2 regions of the Dongia sp. P2_B8 genome follow, and region 2 is predicted to be linked to the other one. Evidence: predicted binding sites of a transcription regulator. Region 2 holds the regulator's gene; the other holds the start of a gene.

Region 1 (7,699 bases), on a different contig from region 2:
TACCGTGACGTATTGGCTCGCGAGTTGCGGATGGTCGGGGACAGATGCATCGGTTTTTCGGATCATTGCCGGAAGTAAAATACGTTCAGACGGTCCCTCAACGAGGACCGCCTTGTCGGCAAAGAATAGATCACATCGTGTCAAAGTCAGATATTGATGGAGGAACTCACGATCTGGTTCCGAAGCACCACCCATCCCCTTGCGTAAATCTTTCACGACTGAACGGCGCAGGCCATTCGCTGCGGTCACGGATAAAAAATAGCGCATGGTCTCGAAGCGTGCTTCGTTGGCCATGTGTGGAGAATGAGTGCTGACAACAAACTGAACGGGCCATGGTTTGTTCGCATTGAGCTGCACAACGAAGGTATTGATGATTTTCTCAAGTTGGCGAATGAAAACCTCCTGCATTTGAGGATGCAGATGGGCTTCAGGCTCCTCGATGAAAATGAGATGAACTCCTGGCGACGCAGGCATAGCTTGATATTCTCGGAAGAACCGCAGCAATTGAAGCAGCATGTAAACCAGATTTCGCACGCCAAGACCGTTGTAGGTCTCGGGTAGAGTCGTGCCGTTGACTCCTACGTATCGAATCTTAGTGTGATCATTAAGAAGTTTATCGACGTCGAAGCTAGTCTCGGTAACCAAGCCCGGATCGGCTAATCCCGGATAGCCGAAAAGATCGAAGGTTGGTAGAAGAGACGTAAGATTCGCGTTGAAGCCCGCGTGTAAATTCTCTTGGATCTGCTCGACGGCCGCTTTGAGTTGCTCTGCGGTCGTTCGCTTTTCGGGATCCAATGGATCGGTGAGAGCCGACTGAAAGAGCACCTCCACGATCTTGCCTAGAACATCTCGTTCGCGATGTGTGTCGTCATCTAATCCTCTTTGAGCATTGATAAAGCCGCCTCGGATCAGTGCCGTGAGTGTCTTGTGCTCTAGAGGTTTTCGGTTGGTTGTGTCATTCGGGTCGACAGCCTCCAACGATGCCGAATATGCACCTGCCAACCGGCTACCGATCGCGCGGAACAGATTAAGCCTATTGATCGCTACATCGTCACTGATTGCGATGTCCGCGAAGAGAACGTTCGGCGCAGTAGGGAGAGGCCCGAAGGTCAATTTTAGGCGCACCTCGGCGCAGTTCGGATTAAGATCAATAATACATTCGCTTAGAGTGCCGAGATCAGGAGATTCGATATCATATGCAATGTCCATGACAACTATGATCGACGGCAGCAATGCAATCACGTCGGATGCCGAATGCCCGGCCTGGAAGGCTTCAAAAGCTGTCCAGAATGACTCATGACAACCTAACGAAAAATCCTCTATCCGAAACGATGGCGACTTCTCACCAAGGAGTCTGCGGAACAATTCTGCAATGGATGTTTTCCCGCTATTGTTTCGTCCCACTATGAGCGTAGTGCGCTTCTCTAAGCCTACCTCGACGTGTCGCAGGAGTCGGAAGTTCTCGATTTCAACTTCCTTAATCCACATCAAACTGCTCCAAATGATCCACGCGCTATGAGTTTCTGCACAGATACCGAACATCTCCGAGTTGCATATAGATCTTCTCACATCTTTAGAGAGAGTCAATTATCGCGAGAACCCTGGGGAGTATCCTGGAAGACTCCCGTCTCGATACTGAGAGGTAGTAAATTTTTCGCATGACTTCCTCGATCGACATCACGCGCTCTGCAAAGCTGTTATGCGACCAATATGGCCCTGACGCTGACCTAGTAGCGGTAGAGCGAGCCGATGAGCTCCTCGAGCGGGGAGAGCTTGAGGGATATGCAACCTGGAAGGCAATCGCGCGAGCAATCGTCGAGATTCAGTCGACAATACCGAGAGACACAGACGTCATCCACTAAGATACGGATTTTCCATCAATTTCATTTCGAAGTTCATGAAGCGTGGACCGCAGTTGATTGAGATCACGCCGTGTTTTGCGCAGCCTTATCGATAAATAGACGACAACGATAAATGTGAGGCAGATAAATATGTCCATACCGGTTTCCTTAATCACTCTCTGATGCCCCGGGTTTCGGAATGTTGATCATCCGAACGTTCCATGCATGAACCATTGCTGCGATCCGGTATCGGCATGTTCACCGTCACCGGCTCGATATAGCCAGTAGCGTTCGCCAGCTTCATCTTCGACCTGAAAATAATCGCGAACAGTCGCCAACTCGGCATCGCGCTTCCACCACTCTCCAAAAACTCTCTCTGGCCCATCAGCACGCTTCACCTTTCGGCGCACGCCGCGCCAAGTGAAAGTGACTGGCGGCTGATCCGGCAGCAATGCCATCGCCTCAATGAGTTCGGGCCGAACGAGTAACCGAGTTGGCCGAGGCCAGTGCTTAGGCCAATCCTTGCCAGCGTCTAGAGATAGCGGTGCGACCCGCGCCACCGATCGCTCCGGAACGTCGCTATCAACTGGCGCAAACCGGTAAAGCCGCTTCTCACCAATACGATTGGTTAGTGTGTCGACGAGCCCAGAGATATCCACTTCAGGATCGGCGGTCAGAGAAGAGATCACCTGCTTAGCGCCCATGGGTTCAGCCAGCGTTGCCGACAACACCATGAGCTCGATGCCAAAACCAGGATCGATGGTTTCAACCTTTTCGCACAGCATCCGCGTGAGGCGCTTGATGTCCCGGGTCGGCAGCGCCATGCCGATGCGGATCGCTTGGTATCGGCTATCTACACGATGGCAGATCAAATCGAGGCGCTTGACGCCCAGCCCCTTTACTTCCAAGGCGGCACAGAGCTCCGGCACAAGCTGAGTGATATAGCGCTCAATCGTTTCGGCGGCGGCAATTGGCTCAGCGAATGGTCGCTGCACGGCGACAATATCTTCTGGACGAACCGGCGTAATGGGCTCACTGATCTTTCCGGTCACCTGATCCAACCGACGACAAACTTCCGGCCCAAAGCGCAGGGCCAACGGGGCTCTAGGCCGGTTCAGAAGTTCGCCAATTTGTTCGAAGCCGACTTCACGTAGCCCCCTGATCACATCCTTCGACAACCGCAAGGCTTCGGTGGGCAGACGTGAGACAGCGGCTTCGTTCCCACCAAACGGCACAATGATGTCGGGTTTCACGTGATACCGCGCAAGCGCGTGAGCGGCGCCCCAACTGTCGGCAATAGCCGCACGGACGGCGAATCCCGTATCACGAAGCTTAGCCATCAAGTTCCTCAGCATGGCCGTTTCCCCACCGTGGAGATGATCGGCACCCTCGGTATCGATGACGATTCCGTCCGGCGCATCGGTCGCGACCATCGGCGAATAGCGCAATGCCCAAGCGGCAAGCCGTTCCAAACCCTCCGCGTCTGCCTTAGGCTCGGCATTCATCGTGATTAGGCCCGGAACCAATGCCTGCGCCTTCGTGGCCGGCATACCGACATACAGTCCTCCCTCCTGAGCAGTGTGATCAGCAGCCAGAACGACACGGCGGCGGCCGTCCTGGCCGAGGAGGACCAACGGCGTGTCAGGCGACGGCGCCGCGGCCCCAAGCTTCCGCCGCACCCTGTCCGTGGACCAGGTCGGCAGGAAGACGGAGACGACCCTTGGCATCGCAGGCCTCCACTTCAAAATCTGCACTCTCTCCCGCCCGGCAGCGGATGAGTTCCACTTGCCAGCGCGCACGTCCCACACCCGGCACCGGAAGCGGTTCCGATGGGATCGTCGTCACCCGCCAGCGTGTCACCGAAGCCGTCGGTTGCCCAAAATCGACCGCTTCCGCCTGACGGCGCCAGCGGCGAATGGCGATGCCGATCGTGTTGTGCTTCTCTGCCGCCAACTGCAGTCGCCGAGATGCTGTCATCGGGAGACGCGCAACCTCACAGACAACTGCGCCAAGCCCACCATGAGAGAGACCCTCTTCAAAACACCCGAGCAGGGCCTTCTCGTCACCGGCCTCGACATAGATGACGCGGCCTGGCGCGAGACCAGCGAGTGAGATTGCCGGCGCAAAAAGATCCTGACGCGCGACGCACCACAACACCTTGCCCTTCGTGCGGGCAGCTATTCCCGCTGAGAAAAGCGCGGCCGCAGCACCATCGAGCGCTCCATTGCCGCCGCCCGCCACTTCGTGAAGCGCGCCCAAGGCGAGTCCGCCGCCGGGCAAACGCGCATCGATCTCGTTCACGCCAAAGGGCAGCACCTGGCGGCCAGCTCCTTTTCCGCCCTCAAGGCGCTCAATTTGAGCCCGAAGCTTAGCAATTGCAGGGATCGTGGCCGCTTCAGACATTTGGTTTTCCGAGACTTACCACTTGAGGTTGGAATTGACACGTTCTATCTTTGTTCTATTGTGATGCCTGGAGTCAATGAAGTCTTCAGCCGCTGTTGCGAGTGGAGACAGGTGGGGCTTCGTGCCGGCCGAAAACGGCGAGGAAAGTCAGAGGGTTGGTCTCGATTGGGCACGCGTTCCCAATCGTAAAATGGAGGAACTTATGTCCGATTTTTACGAGACGCCCAACCAGCCGCGAGAGGTTCTCGTCGCCGGCTACCTTACCTACTGGCTCGCCCGCGAGAAGGACGGCGATAGCGTGGAGGAGAGCTACGCCGCGGCCAGCGAAGCCATACTTGGCCTGCTGACGCATCTCGATCTCGGCGCAGCGCGCTTAATTGCCCGCGACATCATTGAATGGTCCCAGAGCCCGGAAGGCATGCAGTTCGCCGAGGGCATCAGCGAAGAAGAACGCGAAATAGCAGAGCATCGATACTTCGCTTGGGCGGATGGCATGGACTTTTGCGACGTGACGCAAGCGGCCACCGGAGATGTTCCATCGGGGCTAGCCGACAATCAAGAGGCACGCATAAGCGTGACCGCGACCGAAGACACACTCGATGTCGGAGGCCAGCAGTGATGCTTAAGATAACAATCGACGTATGGCCTCATGGAAATACTACGGGCTCGCTCTCATCGAGCGTTCGTCAGTCCTGACAGACAGACAGCGAGCCTGGCTGGAAGCCGATACAAAGTCAGAATTACGCAATTCGTGGCTAGCGCTGCTCGGTCCTTGTGACAGGCTTAGATCAGCCTCACTTTGCACGCACGGGATCAGATGCTCGGCAAGCTGCGCACACCTGAAGAATTGCCAACGTGGACCGCGACAGACCTTCGCCGTAAGTGGAGCGAGTTTGTTCGCGACCTGCGCAAACACAAGTTTATAGCCATTGTCGACAAAGGTCAGATTCTCACCGTTGCCGTCGAACCAGATCGCTCGGCGCTCCGCCCTACCGGGCGTTTCTGCGGGTTTATCTCCCGCTCTGCGCGCCAGGCATCGCGGCGGGCTCCCTCCTGGTCTTCATCCAGGCCTTAGGGGTCTATGTGACGCCTGTCCTGCTCGGTGGCCCGGACGACCAGGGTATCGCTGGCTACATTGGCTTCTACGTCCTCAAAACAGTGAACTGGGGTATGGCAGCGGCGCTATCGGTGCTACTCCTTGGCGCGACCGCCCTCCTCTTTGCCGCCTTTGCCAAGATCTCGTCCTTCGGCACCGCGAGAAAGGCGGGCTAGATCATGTCTCGTATTCCGTATGCAACCTTGGGCCAGCGCCTCACCCGCCGCATTCTGGCATGCACCACTATCCTGACATGCCTCTTTCTGCTGACCCCAATCCTCGCCATCGTCCCGCTATCGTTCAGCTCAGGATCGTTCTTTCATTTTCCTTTGCCCGGTCTGAGTTTGCGTTGGTATGAACAACTATTCACGGCTCCGCCCTGGCTGACCGCCCTAGGGAACACGATGTTCATCGGCGTCATCGCCATGGTGTTGGCGACTTTCCTCGGAACCTTGGCTGCCTTTGGCCTGTGGCGATGCCGGCTTCCCGGTCACAACGTCATCCGGGCAATCCTGATCTCACCCATGGTAGTGCCGGCGATCGTGGTTGGTGTCAGTTCCTACTATGCCTTTGGCGCGGTTGGTCTCAACAACAGCTACACTGGGTTGATTCTGATGCACACGATCCTAGGCAGCCCCTTCGTCGTCGTGACGGTCTCGGCATCGCTCGAGAGCTTCAACGAGGGGCTTCTCCGCGCAGCCTCGAGCCTCGGCGCACCGCCCGCAGCTGCATTCCGTTACGTTGTCCTACCGATCATTCTGCCAGGCGTCATGAGCGGCGCGGTGTTCGCGCTCGCAACCTCCATCGATGATGTCATCGTGGCTCTATTCGTCGCCGGACCTCACCAGCTTACTCTGCCACGGCAGATGTTTCTGAGCTCGAGCGACAACTTCGAACTGACTATTACCGCCGCCGCGTCGTTGATGCTGCTGTTTTCGATGGCGCTCATGGGTGCCGCCGAGCTCCTGAGACGCCGAGGTGAACGTCTTAAGCACCGCCCGTGAGCCGATTCAGGCAGCGACCTTCGCCGAACCTGGACTGCCTGGCTAAATGAACAGGACCGGCGTCTCTCGCTTCATGAGCGAAGCGTTGGTAGACTTACCCAGGTAGTTGCGCGCTGCCAAATGGCCAGCGAAGACCGCCGCCTGGATCGTTCCAGGCGCCGAACAGTCGCCAACGCGCGTATAGTGTGGTCCTTCGAGATCCTCAAACGCCGGATTGGGGAGCCGCGCCGTCACACTAACGAGTGTCCGCCCCTTGATACCCGCCATGACGGCCCCAGTGTCGGAACGCGAGAGCGTGAGCTCCTGCCCATCCCAGGCATCTGCCTGGGCATTTTGGTAGATTTTCACGCCAGCCGTTGCGAGGGCTTTGATCACACGCGGTTGCTCCAGCGTGTAAGCCATCCAACCCGCGATCTGGGGTAGCGGACAGACAAGATGCACTTCAATACCTTGTTTCGCCAAGTGCGCGGCGAGAACGTTGCCCATATAGTAGTGATCGTCGTCGTAGATGATAACGGGACCATCTACTGAGTGACCGCTCATGATGGCGTCCGGGGTGAGGGATGCGCCAGCAAACCCCGGAATTTGGTCAAACCGGGTTCGCCCGACGCCATCGTCCCGCCAATGGCCTCCTGTTGCGACAAAGACGTGATCAGCCTCAAAGGCAGCGACGTCGTCGCTCGTCAGCTCGTGCCCGGGATATATCATGACGTTCGCCATCTGAGAAAGCTGATAGAGGCGAAAGTCCCGCACGCGCGACCAGGCTCCAAGTCCTGTTAGCGCCGACTCTGTTGAGACGCGCCCCCCCAGTTGCTTGCTGCGATCGGCGATCGAGACTTCGTGTCCGGCTTTTGCAAGCACTAACGCGCATTCTAGCCCGGCGGGCCCACCGCCAACGACCAGGACGCTCTTCGGATTGACGCTTCGATCAATGATCTCCGGATGCCAGTCGCGGCGCCACTCTTCGGAGATCGTCGGATTCTGGGTGCAGCGGAGAGGGACTGAATAGGCGTCCGACGCCACACACATGTTGCAACCGATGCACTCACGAATATCTTCGATGCGCCCCTCCTTGATCTTGTTCGGAAGAAAGGGGTCCGCAATCGACGGCCTGGCCGCACCGATTAGGTCGAGGACGCCTCTGCGAATCTGAGATACCATGAGGTCCGCTGACGTAAACCGTCCCACGCCGACGACCGGCTTGGTCGTGACCTGTTTAACAAACGATGTGTATTTCTCTTGATGGCCCTCGACATCGAACCTGGACGTGCCGGAGTCTCGGCTCCAACCAGCGACGTTGACGTCCCAAAGATCGGGCACCTCGGCGAGCAATTCCACAGCTGCCCTGCCTTCAT
Region 2 (7,699 bases):
TCGGAATCGATCGAGCGCTCGGCCGCGTACTGGCCGAACCCGTGGTGGCGAGATTGAGCCAGCCGCCGGCCGCCGTCTCCGCGATGGACGGCTATGCGGTCCGCGCCGCCGACATCGCGCAGCTACCAGCACGCCTTACCGTCACTGGCACCATTGCCGCGGGCACCGCATCTGCGCTGATACTGAAGGCTGGACAGGCCGCCCGCATCTTCACCGGCGCCATCCTGCCGCAAGGTGCCGACAGTATCGTCATCCAGGAAAATTGCGATCGCGACGGTGACACTGTCATGGTGCGCGAAGGCAGCAACACGCTGGGTCAGCACGTGCGTGCCGCCGGCAACGATTTCCGCCTGGGCGAGATCGGCGTCAAGGCGGGCCGCCTGCTCACTGCGCGAGATGTCGCGTTGGCCGCTGCGATGAACTGGCCCTCGGTGACGGTCACGCGCCGGCCGCGCATCGCTTTGCTGTCGACCGGCGATGAATTGCAACATCCGGGCGAGCCCTTGGGTCCTGCACAGATCATCGCTTCCAACGGCATCGGTCTTGCAGCCTTGGTCACGGCCTGCGGCGGTGAGCCGATCAACCTTGGCATTGCGCGCGACAATCTCACCGATCTTCATCGGGCGCTCGATGGCGCGCGCGGTGCCGACCTGCTGGTGACGATCGGTGGCGCCTCGGTTGGTGAACTCGACCTCATCCAGCAGGCCTTGAAGGATAAGGGCGCCAAGCTCGATTTCTGGAAGATCGCCATGCGGCCGGGCAAGCCGGTGATGTTCGGCGAACTCGGCGCCTTGCCGGTGCTTGGCCTGCCCGGCAATCCCGTCTCCGCGCTGGTGACGGCGACGCTGTTCCTGCGCCCCGCGATCGATCGCCTGCTGGGACGGGTGGTTTCCGAAAATGGTCCAACCATGGCGAAGCTCGGCGTCGCACTGAAGGCGAACGACCAGCGCCAGGATTATCTCCGCGCCACGCTCACCAGCGGCACTGACGGCAGCCTCATTGCCTCACCCTTCCCGAAGCAGGATAGCGCCATGCTGTCCCTCATCGCACAAGCCGATGCGTTGATTATCCGCCCGCCCCATGCGCCAGCGGCGCAGGCCGGCGACATGACGGAAATCCTGCCTCTCGTCGGTGGGTGTCTCAGCCTTTAAGATCCGCGCTCAGCTATGGTGGCTGAACCGCGCCCGTTGGGCACCCTGCGTCAGCGTCCGAAAAGCCTCGTCGGTGACGTGGATCAGGCTGCGATGATCGCCGCCCTCAAAATAGAGGTCCGGTTCGTCACCGATACATTCATCAAGGACGACCGGTACACCGTAAGCAGCGCCAATCGGCGGCACAGCCCCAGGTTCACAATCACTAAAGATGCTTGCGATCTCGCGCTCCGTGGCGAGGCCCAGCCGCCGGTCCATGACCGATTGCAGGCTGCCCAATTCCACGCGATGGGTACTTGGTAATACCGCCAGTGCGTAGCCCATTTCGTGATGCACAACGACGGATTTGACCACCCTGGTGCCAGGGATATGCGCCGATTGGGCGGTAAAGCTGCTGGTTGACGTATGCGGATGCGCGACCACGTCGTAACGAATGCCCTTGCCATCGAGATGCTGTTTCAGCCGAGGTGCGATTGTCATGTCCAGCCTCCGTCCTGAGTGAAGCAGGTTTGACTGATCAATCCTTCTCCTCCAGGCGCCGCTTGTCAAAGCAATGCCACCATGGCACCTGCAGTCCGGCCAGGCAATATTCTACTTAAAAGAGCAAAATCTTAATGTTGCGGCGAGAGTGGTCGCCTCGTCCGTCAGAAGGACCCTGTGGGTAACCTCTTGACATTATCATGAACTAAACTAGAACATATGTAGTTGTTGATCGTTTGTTCCGGCCCAATATGTCGGTTCTGGACCAGGACTGACGGGTGTATCGGGACAATCGGGTCGATTTTGGCCGGCCGGCGGCCCTCACTGGGGTGGGGTTCCGGCAGTAACACTGCAAGGGGGTTGAGCGGGCATGCTGACGAGAAAACAGCGGGAATTGCTGCAATTCATCCAGGACCGACTTGGCGACACCGGTGTGTCGCCCTCCTTCGACGAAATGAAGGACGCCCTCGGCCTGAAGTCGAAATCGGGTGTTCATCGCCTGATCACCGGACTTGAAGAACGCGGCTTCATCCGACGCCTGCCGCACCGTGCGCGGGCTCTTGAAGTGATGCGTCTCGCCGAGGATCAGGTCGGCGGCAAGATATCGGCGGCGCCAGCGACACCGGCTGCCGTTGACCGCGAGCCCGCCAAGCGCGGCTTCACACCCAGCGTCATCCATGGTGATTTCACGCCCACTCTGCCCGGCGCCGTTGTGGCGCAGGCTGCACAGACCGTGCAATTGCCGCTCTATGGCAAGATTGCAGCCGGCACGCCCATCGAGGCGCTGCGCGATCACAGCAATTCGGTAGATGTGCCTGCGGGCATGCTCGGTCGTGGTGAACATTATGCGCTGTCGGTCGAAGGCGATTCGATGATCGACGCCGGCATTCATGAAGGCGACACCGTCCTCATAGAACGTTGTGAGAATGCTGAGAACGGCACCATCGTCGTGGCGTTGGTCGACAATAACGAAGTCACGTTGAAGCGGTTGCGCCGCAAGGGCGATTCCATTGCCCTGGAACCCGCCAATCCCAATCACAAGACGCGCATCTTCGGGCCCGACCGGGTCAAGATCCAGGGTCGCCTGATCGGTCTGATGCGTCAGTACTAAGACCACCGTCACCCGGCGCAGTCTCAGCAGGCTGCGCCGGTTTCGGAAAGCGTTGCAGCGCCCAGGGCCTATCGCCGACATCGGCAGCACGCCGCACCGTGAATGTACCGTCGCGATGAATCCAGATTGCATGGGTGCCACGGCGCCAGAGATCGAAGAAATCGATCACCTGTTCCGCTGACTTGCAATAACCCTCGATCGGCTCCAGGCTGATCACCAGCTTTGATGCCTGACAGGCTGGCTCTGCGCCCGCTTCTGTCAACGCCACCGCCACATAACCCATGCGCGTATCGAAGCGGCACCAATCGGCCGTGCAGGTATCGTTGCTGCCGGGCAATGGCAAAGCCGTAGCGGCCGGTCCATGCATGACGTCGATACGGCGCTGGTGGCTGTCCAGCGGCGGCACGAAGGCGGCCACTTGCGGGAACGGCAGGCGCTTTTCCTGTGCATTTCGCCGCAGCCAGGTTTCCGCTGGGATCTTGGCAGCACGAGTCGAGCTGAAACGGTATTGACCTTCGGCGTCCATCACCGCCACCAACCGGCTGCTCTTGCCATCGGCGAAGGCCAGGATATCCGGTGCACGGGTGGTGAGCGGCGTGAGGCAGCCCGCGCCCAGTAGCGCAAGGCCCAGCCATTTCAGCCGGCCGATGATCAAGCACAGCCAGATGAGACCGAAACTCATCACCAGCAGGCCGAGAACAGGCAGGGCCGGAATGAGCACCACGGCACCGGGCCAATCCCCTACCCAATGCGCAATGTCGATGATGAGATCGCAGCCCCAGCCCATCGCCTGCAGCGGCCAATCCTCAAGGCCGAACGGCATGGCGATCAGCGCCAGAACGGCCAGCGGCATGACCCAGAAGCCGGTCAAGGGGACAGCCAGCATATTTGCAGCAATGCCGTAGAGCGTCAGCCGGTCGAAATGATAGGCGGCATAAGGTGCCGTCATCAGGCTGGCGATGAGACTGGTCAGCATCAGGGTGCCAAGCCAGATGCCGCCACGCTCAACGGCGCCAATGATGCGGCCGGTGAGGTCCGGTGCGTCACGGCCGACGCGCCGTAGATTGGCAAACTGAGTGCGCCCACCATCAAATACGCGGATGAGGCCCAGCACGGCCGCAAACGACATTTGGAAACTGGCGCCGACCAATGCTTCCGGCGCCACCAGCAACACGATGATCGCGGCGAAGGCGATGACCCGCATCGAAATGGGCGAACGGTCGAGCAGGATGGCGCAGAAGAAAACGCCGGTCATGACAAGCGCGCGCTGCGTCGGCACCGGCATGCCGGCAAGTCCTGCATAGAAGAAGGCGCCAACCAACGCCATCACCGCCGCCCATTTCTTGATATCAAAGCGCAGGGCGACCGGCTGCACCAGCGCCAGCAGGGCACGCAGACCGAAGAAGAAAATGCCGGCCGCCAAGCCGATATGGAGGCCCGAAATCGAGGTGAGGTGAGCCAGGCCAGAATCCCGCATCGCCTGGACGTCATCGGCGCGGAGTGCCGTCTGGTTGCCGACGATGAGTGCCATCGCCATGGCGCCGGTCGATCCCGGCAATTCAGCCTGGATGCGCTGGCCGATCGTCAGGCGCAACGCATCGAACCAGGCGAGAACCTTGTCCAGCGGCGCAAAACCGACTTGCACCGGGGCTATCTTGACCGGCGCCTGCAAGGAAAAGCCGACGCCGCCCAGCCGCTCGAAATAGGCCTGGCGGCGGAAATCGAAGCCACCGGGGATCGTCGGTGGGGCTGGCGGCTGCAGATCGGCGTTGAGCTTCAACCAATCGCCGATCAGGATCTGATCCGTCACCTTGGCAAGCTTGATGCGGACGCGCGCCGGCAAAACATCTGGCGCCAGCTGCCCGGTCTTTTCGCTGCTGATCGCCAGATGATCGAGCGTCACGCGCAAGCTGCCGGGATAGAGTTCGATCTCGATCACCCGCCCGGTCACCTCGGCCCGATAGAGCGAGCGATTGAGCTGCGGTGCGGACACCCATTCCGCCCGCCAGCTGGCGACCGAAAAGCCAATGGCCACCGCAACCAGTCCAGCCGCAACCACCATGAGCAAAGGCTGCCTGCGTACGGCATAGACCGAAGCGATGGCGGCGATGGTGAGAGCCGGTCCCCACCACAAAGGCGGCTCAAACACGAGGCTGAAATAGAGAGCAATCCCGCTGCCGAGCGCCACCGCCGCCCAACCCGGCCAGTTGGGGCGCTGGGCAGCGAAAAACTCTTCTAGTCTTTGCGCGGGACCTAGTCTTTGCGGGAAATCGGCAGCGGACATTATGCTCGTCGGAATAAGGTTGTATAAAAACCATATCATATCGTTTTAGTGGTGTGAAGCCGTTGCCCGCCGAACCCCGCGCGAAGCATTGCCCGAAGACGGTGGATTCATGCTAGAACCCACCAAAATCAACATATCCTTCGGATTCCCATCATGACCGTCGTTACCCGTTTCGCCCCCTCGCCCACTGGATTCCTCCACATTGGCGGCGCACGCACGGCCCTCTTCAACTGGCTCTATGCGCGCCATCATGGCGGCATCTTTCATCTGCGCATCGAGGATACGGACCGTGTCCGCTCCACCGATGCGGCGATTGAGGCGATCATCGATGGGTTGAAGTGGCTTGGCCTCGATTGGGATGGCGAGATCGTCTACCAGTTCGCCCGCGCACCACGCCATGCGGAGGTCGCGCACCAGCTGCTGGAGGCCGGCAAGGCCTATCGCTGCTATTGCTCGGTCGAGGAGCTCGACGAGATGCGCAAGGCTGCGCAGGCTGCCGGGAAGCCGATGAAATATGACGGTCGCTGGCGCGACCGCGACCCCAAAGACGCACCCGCCGGCGTGAAGCCGGTTATCCGGATCAAGGCGCCGCTCGCCGGCGAGACCGTTGTGGTCGACGGCGTCCAGGGCGAGGTGCGCGTTGCCAACGAGCAGCTCGACGACATGATTTTGCTGCGGTCGGACGGGACACCCACTTACATGCTGTCGGTCGTCGTCGACGACCACGACATGAACATCACCCATGTCATCCGCGGCGACGATCACCTGACCAACACGTTCCGCCAGCGCATGATCTATGATTCGATGGGATGGGACGCCCCGCATTTCAGCCATATCCCGCTTATCCATGGGCCGGACGGCGCTAAGCTCTCGAAGCGCCATGGTGCGCTCGGTGTCGAGGCCTATCGCGACATGGGCTATCTGCCCGCCGCCCTGCGCAACTATCTGCTGCGCCTCGGCTGGGGCCACGGCGATGACGAGATCATCTCGACGGCGCAGGCGGTCGAATGGTTCGACCTCGGTGGCATCGGCCGCTCGCCCTCACGTTTTGATTTTGCCAAGCTCGACAATCTCAATGGCTATTACATGCGCCAGGCTGATGACGCAGATCTTGCGAAGGCCGTGGCAGAAACTCTCGGTAAAGCCGATGACGCCGCAGCGGTGGCGCTGCTGACCCGCGCCATGCCCGGTCTCAAGAGCCGCGCCAAGAATTTGAAGGAACTGGCCGAGAATGCCGGCTTCTACGTCCAGGCGCGGCCCCTGGCTTTTACCGAGAAGGCGAAGGCTGTCCTGGTGACACCAGAGACCATGGCGCTGCTGCCGCAGCTGATCGCGACCTATAGCGCTGCCACGGACTGGCAGGCTGCGGCACTTGAGGAGAAGGCGCGTGGCTTTGCCGAGGCTGCCGGTGTGAAGCTTGGTGCCGTGGCACAGCCGCTGCGTGCTGCCCTTACCGGATCCACGCAATCGCCACCCATCTTCGAGGTGATGGAAATCCTGGGCAAGGACGAAGCCTTGGCCCGCCTGGGCGATGCCTTGAACGTCAAGGGCTGATCCAGCCATGGGACGCGGTGCGGTAGCTATCCTCACCGGTCTTTGCACGACACCTCTGTTCGGCGCCCTCAGTTTCTGGGCGGCCGATCTTGCAGTCGGTCCTGGCAATGGCCCCGATGGATCGATTGCCAACGCCTATCTGGTGCTGCTGATCGCAATTGTTGCCGGCCTCGGCGGTGGCGTGGTTGCCGCCTTCGCCGCAACGTTCTGGTTGCCACCACGCTTTCGACCACATGCATTGATCGGTGACGCCGTCCTTGCCGTCGCCATGATTGCAGGATGGCAAATCTTCATCGCCGACCCAAGCCCCCTGGAATATGACGGCGCCCACCCGCAGCTCGAGGCCGAGATCCGTGTCCCCAAGGCGATGGGCGGTGCCGCTGCTGTCGGCACCGTCATCCTCATCGAAGGGCTGCTCTACACGCGCCATGACGATCAGATCCGCATGGATGGCGATTTCGAGATTCTGCCTTGGGACACGACGCCTTACCGCGTCAAAGAATGGGCCATCCAGATCATTATGCAGAATCACGATATCTGGACGCGCTTCGACCTCGACCTGCCGGCCCGGCCGACAGAGTCGACCGATTGGTCACCCTGGCTGGCACCGAGCCTGCAAGAAGGCTACGACACGCCAAAGGATGTCACACTGCGCTATCGCTTCCGCCTGATCCCCTACGGTCAATAGCAGGCCAACAAAAAACCCCTGCCTTTCGGCAGGGGTTCATGTCGGTCATATGCGGCGTGGTATCAGATACCGCCCATGCACATGTATTTGATTTCGAGATAGTCCTCGATCCCGTATTTCGAGCCTTCCCGGCCATTGCCGGATTCCTTGACGCCGCCGAAGGGCGCCACTTCACTCGAGATAATGCCGGTATTGATGCCGACGATGCCGTATTCAACGGCTTCGGCAACACGCCAGACGCGGCCAAGATCGCGGGCGTAGAAGTATGAAGCAAGGCCGAACTCGGTGTCGTTCGCCATCGTGATCACCTCTTCTTCCGTCTTGAAACGGAAGAGCGGGGCCAGCGGGCCGAAGGTCTCTTCCTTCGCCACCGCCATCTGCGGCGTGACCCCGGTCAGGATGGTGGGTTCGAAGAAGCTGCCGCCCAACGC

What was found. Region 2 encodes LexA, which represses DNA repair genes until DNA is damaged. Its sites were predicted from a motif close to ATGTTCTANTTTGGTTC; they were not measured.
Region 1: AC1DWZ_RS02125 (ImuA family protein) is a predicted target of LexA. The motif match lies at 4,284-4,300, and genes of this name have one in related genera.

What each region holds. Positions count from the first base shown of each region.
Region 1 covers NZ_JBFUDM010000001.1:479,163-486,861, reverse strand. The annotation lists gene AC1DWZ_RS02135 (ATP-dependent nuclease) at 1-1,488, opposite strand, end outside; gene AC1DWZ_RS02130 (Y-family DNA polymerase) at 2,048-3,568, opposite strand; gene AC1DWZ_RS02125 (ImuA family protein) at 3,483-4,157, opposite strand; gene AC1DWZ_RS02120 (hypothetical protein) at 4,447-4,863, shown strand; gene AC1DWZ_RS02115 (ABC transporter permease subunit) at 5,127-5,516, shown strand; gene AC1DWZ_RS02110 (ABC transporter permease) at 5,520-6,344, shown strand; gene AC1DWZ_RS02105 (oxidoreductase) at 6,387-7,699, opposite strand, start outside.
Region 2 covers NZ_JBFUDM010000010.1:20,065-27,763, reverse strand. The annotation lists gene AC1DWZ_RS22880 (molybdopterin molybdotransferase MoeA) at 1-1,151, shown strand, start outside; gene AC1DWZ_RS22875 (aminoacyl-tRNA deacylase) at 1,161-1,631, opposite strand; gene lexA (transcriptional repressor LexA) at 2,002-2,742, shown strand; gene AC1DWZ_RS22865 (ComEC/Rec2 family competence protein) at 2,699-5,026, opposite strand; gene gltX (glutamate--tRNA ligase) at 5,180-6,580, shown strand; gene AC1DWZ_RS22855 (hypothetical protein) at 6,588-7,268, shown strand; gene gabD (NADP-dependent succinate-semialdehyde dehydrogenase) at 7,331-7,699, opposite strand, start outside.